2 regions of the Pseudoroseomonas sp. WGS1072 genome follow, and region 2 is predicted to be linked to the other one. Evidence: riboswitches for the same ligand, from Rfam matches in the RefSeq annotation. Region 2 holds a riboswitch; the other holds the start of a gene.
What was found. A riboswitch is a leader RNA that binds a small molecule or an ion and turns the genes downstream of it on or off. The one in region 2 is predicted to bind glycine.
Positions count from the first base shown of each region.

Region 1: it holds a riboswitch for glycine, as region 2 does, so the genes downstream of both, ACF3NH_RS19145 (D-amino acid dehydrogenase) here and gcvT (glycine cleavage system aminomethyltransferase GcvT) in region 2, are expected to answer to the same signal.

Region 1 is NZ_JBMPSU010000002.1:219,675-223,064, reverse strand. Features, by position in the region: gene nthA (nitrile hydratase subunit alpha) at 1-334, opposite strand, end outside; gene ACF3NH_RS19155 (HU family DNA-binding protein) at 459-761, opposite strand; gene rfbD (dTDP-4-dehydrorhamnose reductase) at 1,038-1,922, shown strand; glycine riboswitch at 1,986-2,091, shown strand; glycine riboswitch at 2,095-2,189, shown strand; gene ACF3NH_RS19145 (D-amino acid dehydrogenase) at 2,259-3,390, shown strand, end outside.
Region 2 is NZ_JBMPSU010000001.1:2,294,754-2,298,143, reverse strand. Features, by position in the region: gene gcvH (glycine cleavage system protein GcvH) at 1-373, opposite strand, end outside; gene gcvT (glycine cleavage system aminomethyltransferase GcvT) at 385-1,482, opposite strand; glycine riboswitch at 1,532-1,626, opposite strand; glycine riboswitch at 1,630-1,720, opposite strand; gene ACF3NH_RS10915 (transglycosylase SLT domain-containing protein) at 1,878-2,570, shown strand; gene ACF3NH_RS10910 (YncE family protein) at 2,645-3,390, shown strand, end outside.

The DNA.
Region 1 (3,390 bases), on a different contig from region 2:
TGTTGTGCTCCGCCTCGGTGTTCTCCACCGCCACCATGTGCTCGCCCTGGCGTCCGGTATAGCCGAGGGAATGGATGGCGGCCGAGGCGTCGCGCCGCAGCCAGTCGCGGAAGTCGGGATCGGCCCAGGCCTTCGCCACGACGCGGGCGCCGTTGCGCGGGCCGATGCGCGTCTCGTAGGTCTCGATCAGCGCGTCCAGCGCGGCCGGATCGGCGTAGCCCTTCTCGACCAGCAGGGATTCCAGCGCGCGCACGCGCAGCGCCATCCCCGAGAGCTCGCTACCCTCGTCATGATGGTCATGGTCATGGTGGTGATGGTGATCGGGCCCGCTCATCGCCGCTCTCCCTGCCTGGGGACACGACACCATTCCGCCGGGCGCCGAAGGGGTCAAGACCGGAGGGGGCGGGGCCGGAAATGTCAGGGGCGGCGGAGCACCCGGAGGCCTCCGCCGCGCGCCGTCAGCCGGCCTCGCCGAGGCGGCTCTTGAGATCCTTGGCCGGCTTGAACTTCACGGTGCGGCTGGCGGCGATCTCCACCACCTCGCCGGTGGCCGGGTTGCGGCCCTGGCGGGCGGCGCGCTCGCTCACCGCGAAGGAGCCGAACCCGGCCAGGCGAACCTCGCGCCCGGCCCCGAGGGTGTCGCCCAGGGTCGACAGCACGGCCTTCAGCACCGCATCGGCCTGGGTCTTGGGCAGGCCCGTGGCGGCGGCGGCGGAATCGATCAGATCCTGGCGGCTCAGCGGGCGGGTATCTTCGGTCAAGGCGTCACTCCGACTTGGTGGTAATGCCCGAGGAGAGACACAACCGCCCGTGGCCGGTCAAGCGCGCGCCCGGCCCGGAAGGCCCGCGAAGCCCCGCCTTCCACAGGTTTTTTGGCGGGACGGCCCGAAAATGACGCTCCTGTCATCCCCGGGCGGGCCGGGACCCGCAGCGGCGGGCTGGGCGGCGCGGCGGGCCCGGCCTAGAAGACGGGGAGAGACAGGGAGACAGAGAATGCCGGTTCACCCCCTTCATCGTCGCCAGGGCTCCGCCCGCTGATGCGGATCCTCGTCGCCGGCCGCACCGGCCAGCTCGCCCTGGCGCTCTCCCGCCGCCTGCCGCGGGACGGGCACCAGGTCACCGCCCTGGAGGCGCCCGAGCTGGACCTGACGGACGCGGCCTCGATCGCCCGCGCCGTGGCCGACACGGCGCCGGAGGTCGTCATCAACGCCGCCGCCTACACGGCGGTGGACCGCGCCGAGGACGAGCGCGACCTGGCCTATGCCATCAACGCGACCGGCGCGGCCCTGCTGGCCGAGGCCGCGGCCCGGCGCGGCCTGCCCTTCGTGCATGTCTCCACCGACTATGTCTTCGACGGGCTGAAGGGCAGCCCCTATGTCGAGACCGACGCCGCCAGCCCGGCCGGTGTCTATGGCGCCTCCAAGCGCGCCGGGGAGGAGGCCGTGCTGGCCGCCAATCCCCGCTCCGCCATCCTGCGCACCGCCTGGGTCTGCAGCGCCGACGGCAACAACTTCCTCAAGACCATGCTGCGCCTCGGCGCCGAGCGGGAGACGCTCAGCGTCGTCGCCGACCAGCACGGCGCGCCCACCTTCGCCGCCGACCTGGCGGAGGCCATCGCCCGGATGCTGCCGCGCCTGGCCGCCGCCGGGGCCGGCGACGAGGCCTTCGGCCTGTTCCACCTGACCGGCGCGCCCTGGACCACCTGGCACGGTTTCGCCGCCGAGATCTTCGCCCAGGCGGCGGAACGCGGCGCCAGGGTGCCGGCGCTGAAGGCCATCACCACCGCCGAGTATCCGACCAAGGCGCGGCGCCCGGCCGATGGCCGGCTGGATTGCGGGCGGATCGGCCGGGTGCACGGCATCGAGCCGGCGGACTGGCGCCGCTCGCTGGCCGCCGCGCTGGAGGTGCTGCTGCCCCGCTGAGGCGGGAGGGCCGATTGTGCTTGACGGCGCCGGCGCGGCTTTGCCACCCTGCGCCGCGTCCGCCGAAGCCAGGCAGGAGAGCGCGGCAGGCCCTCGTCAGAGGCGCCATGCCGCCGCCGACGGAGCAACCCCCCAGGAAACTCTCAGGCACCCGGACTGCAGGGCGAGGACGATCTGGAGAGAGGCGGACCGGGCATGGCCCCGGCACCGCCCGCCGAAGGGGATATCCCGGCGCGCCGGGTTAAGCTCTCAGGCACCGTGACAGATGGGGGCAGACGGGCGCGGCCGAGGACCGCACCGCGCTGCCGCGCCATCCTCACGGAGACGGCTCGACCCATGAGCAAGATCGCCATCATCGGCGCCGGGATCACCGGCGTGACCACCGCCTATGCCCTGCTGCAACGCGGCCACCAGGTGGTGCTGCTCGACCGGCACCGCTATGCCGCGATGGAGACCTCCTTCGCCAATGGCGGCCAGCTCTCGGCCAGCAATGCCGAGGTCTGGAACAGCTGGGCGACGGTGCTGAAGGGCATGAAGTGGATGCTGCGGCAGGATGCGCCGCTGCTGCTGAACCCCCGCCCCGGCTGGCACAAGTACAGCTGGATGGGCGAGTTCCTGGGACAGATCCGCCACTACCGCGCCCATACGATCGAGACCACGCGCCTGGCCATCGCGGCGCGCAGGCACCTTTTCGACATCGCCGCGCTGGAGGGCATCGACTTCGACCTGGAGCGGCGCGGCATCCTGCACATCTACCGCGACCGGCCGGGCTTCGAGGCGGCGCAGCGCACCAACGCGCTGCTGACCGAGGGCGGGCTCGACCGCCGCGCCGTGACGCCGGAGGAGATGCGCGCCATCGAGCCGGCGCTGCAGGGCACCTATTACGGCGGATTCTTCACGCCCTCGGATTCCACCGGCGACATCCACAAGTTCACCCGCGGCCTGGCCGAGGCCTGCCAGCGCCATGGCGCCCGCTTCGTCGCCGAGGCCGAGGTCAGCCGCATCACCCACACCGCGCGCGGCATCGAGATCGCCTGGGACAAGGCCGGGCGGGGCGTGCCGGGCGGCGTGGAGGTGGTGGACCGCCTCGTGGTCTGCGCCGGCATCGCCAGCCGCCGCTTCGCCGCGCTGCTGGGCGACCGCGTCAACGTCTATCCGGTGAAGGGCTATTCCATCACCGTGCACCTGGACGATGCGCGGAGCCAGGACGCCGCGCCCCAGGTCAGCCTGCTGGACGACGCCACCAAGATCGTCACCAGCCGGCTGGGCCGCGACCGCTTCCGCGTCGCCGGCACGGCCGAGTTCAACGGCGAGAACCGCGACATCCGCGCCGACCGCGTCCGGCCCCTGGTCGATTGGGTGCGCGACCTCTTCCCCGAGGTCAGCACGGCGCGCAGCGTCCCCTGGGCGGGGCTGCGCCCGATGACGCCGGGCATGATGCCGCGCATCGGCCGCGGCAGTCGTCCGG
Region 2 (3,390 bases):
CTTCGCTGTCGACGAAGGCCTGGTAGGCCTCGGCATCCATCAGCGCATCCAGCTCGGAGGGGTCGGCCACCTCCATCCTGAAGAACCAGCCCTCCGACTGCGCGGCGCTGTTCACCATGGCCGGGTCGTCGGCCAGCGCGGCGTTGCTCTCGGTGATGGTGCCACCGACCGGGGCATAGACGTCGGACGCCGCCTTCACGCTCTCCACCACGGCGACGGCGTCGCCCGCCGCCACCTGCCGCCCGGCCTCGGGCAGGTCGACGAAGACCACATCGCCCAGCGCGGTCTGCGCGTGGTCGGTGATGCCGATGGTGGCGATATTGCCGTCCAGCCGGACCCATTCGTGGTCGCGGGAGAATTTCAGCTCGGCCATGGTGGCGGTCCTTATCGGGCGTAACGGTGAGGGATGAAGGGGGTGGCGGCGACCTGGGCGGGAATCGCCCTGCCGCGCACCATCAGTTCGAGCGCCGTGCCGTCGGCGGCATGGCCACGCGCCACATAGCCCATGGCGCAGGGGCCGTTCAGCGAGGGGCCGAAGGTGCCGCTCGTCACCTCGCCCACCGTCTCGCCGCCAACCGCGATGGCGGTGTGGGCGCGGGCCGGCTGGCGGCCCTCGGGCAGGATGCCGACGCGCAGCCGCGCCGGACCGTTCTCCAGTTCCTCGCGAACGCGCGCGGCGCCGGGGAAGTTCCACTCCGTGCGGCGGCGCTTGCCGATGGTCCAGGTCAGGCCGGCCTCGACCGGGCTGGTCGTCTCGTCGATGTCGTTGCCGTAGAGGCAGAGCCCGGCCTCCAGCCGCAGCGAATCCCGCGCGCCCAGCCCGGCCGGGGCGGCTCCCGGCAGGGCCAGCAGGGCGCGGGCCAGGATCTCGGCCCGGTCGGCGGCGACGCTGATCTCGACGCCGTCCTCGCCGGTATAGCCGCTGCGGCTGACCAGGACGGGGATGTCGCCGATGCGGGTGGCGGCCACGCCCATGAAGGGCAACGCCGCCACATCCGGCGCCAGCGCCGCCAGGGCGGGCACCGCCGCCGGCCCCTGGAAGGCCAGCAGGGCACGGTCCGGCAGGCGGTTCAGCGTGACGCCGGCGGGCAGCGCGGCCTCGATGGCGGCGCAGTCCACATCCTTGCGGCTGGCGTTGAGCACCAGGAACAGCCGGTCCCCGAGATTGGCGACCATGAAATCGTCGAGGATGCCGCCGGCCTCGGTGGTCAGCAGGCCGTACTTCTGCCGCCCCGGCTTCAGGATCCGCACATCGGCGGGCGTCAGCCGCTCCAGCGCCTCCGCCGCGCCCTCGCCCCGGAGCTCCGCCTGGCCCATATGCGAGACATCGAACAGCGTGGCGCCGCGCCGCGTCGCCAGATGCTCGGCCAGGATGCCCGCCGGGTACTGCACCGGCATGGCATAGCCGGCGAAGGGCACCATCCGGGCGCCGAGCTCACGGTGAAGGGACGCCAGGGGCGTTTCAAGCAGGGTCTCGGCCACGGAACCTCCAGCGCCGCGCTCGCGCGTGGCGGGTCAGGGTTGTGGCCCCCCTCTGTCCGATGACCTGAGAGATTCAGCGCGGGCGTTGCGCGCCTTACTCCGTCGGTGCCATTGCCTGTCGCCAGGCGCCGGGCTTTCCAGAGGCCCCTTCCCCACGCGGCCCTTTGTGCCTGAGCGTTTCCGGGGGCCGGTTGCGCCTTCGGCGATGGCATGCGCCACTCTCTCCCGCGTGGGATCAGCGGGTCAGGCCCTCATGCCCGAGCGCGGAGCGCCGCGCAAGCGGGGATCGCGCGGCGCGGCGGCCCGCGCCGCCCTCCGGCCACGCCCGGCCCCCGCCACACCTCCCCCCCCCGCCACGCTTGACCCGGGTGCGCGCCGCAAGGCATCTGCTGGCCATGCGCCTCCTGCCGCTCCTGCTGGCCCCGTTGCTCTGCCTCGCTTTCAGCGCCGGCCCGGCCCGGGCGCAGCGCGCCGCCGCGGACTGGCAGCTTTGCCGCCAGGCGATCGCGGCGGAGGAGCCGGGCTCCGGCCTGCCGCCCGGCCTGCTCGGCGCCATCGCCCTGGTGGAAAGCGGCGGCACCGACCCTTCCGGCCGCCCGGCCTCCTGGCCCTGGACCTGGAACGCCGCCGGTGAGGGCTTCACCGCGCCGAGCAAGAACAGCGCCATCGCCGCCGTCGCCGCGCGGCTAGCCGGGGGCACCCGCTCGATCGACATCGGCTGCATGCAGGTGAACCTGATGCACCACCCCCAGGCCTTCGCCAGCCTGGAGGAGGGCTTCGAGCCGCGCGCCAATGTCCGCTACGCCATCCGCTTCCTGCGCAGCCTCTATGCCGCGCATGGCGACTGGGGCCGGGCCATCGCGCGCTACCATTCGGGCGAGGCGGAGCGCGGCCTGGCCTATAGCCGCCGGGTCGCCATGGCGCGGCTCGGCGCCGGTTGGGGCCGCGGCGGGCAGGTGCCGCTGCCGGCGCGGCTGGGCCAGGGGCTTTGCGCGCCCGGCCTGCGCCCGGCCCTCGCGCTGCCGAAGCGGCTGGCGCCGAACCAGCCGCTGCGCCAGCCCAGGCTGGTCTGCCGCCGGGGCGGGTAAGGCCGGCTCCCGCTTGAAAATGATTATCATTATCGTATAGGCACACCGCGCCATCCGGCGCCGGAGGACCCATCATGCCGCAGCCTTCCCACCCGTTCCCGCTGACCCGCCGCCACGCCCTCGGGCTGGGCGCGGCCGGCCTGCTGGCCCCGCTGCTGGGTGCGCGCCCGGCTCTGGCGCAGCGCCTGGCCACCCGGCAGGAGCTGGCCCCGCACCTCTACGAGCTGGCCTACAGCCCGCGCCAGCGTGCCCTCTTCGTCGCCTCGGCTGGCGGCTTCAGCGAGGGCGCCCCGCCGAGCCGCGTCTTCCGCCTGGACCCGCAGACGCTGGCGGTGCAGGCCGAGATCCCGCTGCCGCTGAAGGGCTTCGGCGTGATCCTCGACGACGCGGCCGGCCGGCTCTATGTCAGCCACGCGATCGACGGCGCGGTCAGCGCCATCGACGTCGCGGCGAACAGCGTGGTCGGCACGCTGACCCTGGCGCCGAAGGTGCGCGGCGAGGACGGCAAGGAGGAGGCCCCCTACGGCTTGCGCCGCCTGGCCCTCGACCCGGCCCGCGGCCGCCTCTACCTCGCCGGCCTGTCGCTCAAGGAGGGCGTGCTCTACGTCGTGGACACCAGGGCGCTGCGCCTGACCAGGACCGTCTCCGGCATCGGGCCCGGCGCCAGCGGCATCGCCCTCCATCCCTCGGGCGACCGCGTCTTCGTCTCCACTCTGGCGGGCCAGCTCGTCACCGTGAATACCGAGAGCCTGGCGGTGGTGAAGCAGTTCGCCGCCGGCGGCGCCGAGCAGCCGCTGAACCTCGCCTGGGACGCGCCGCG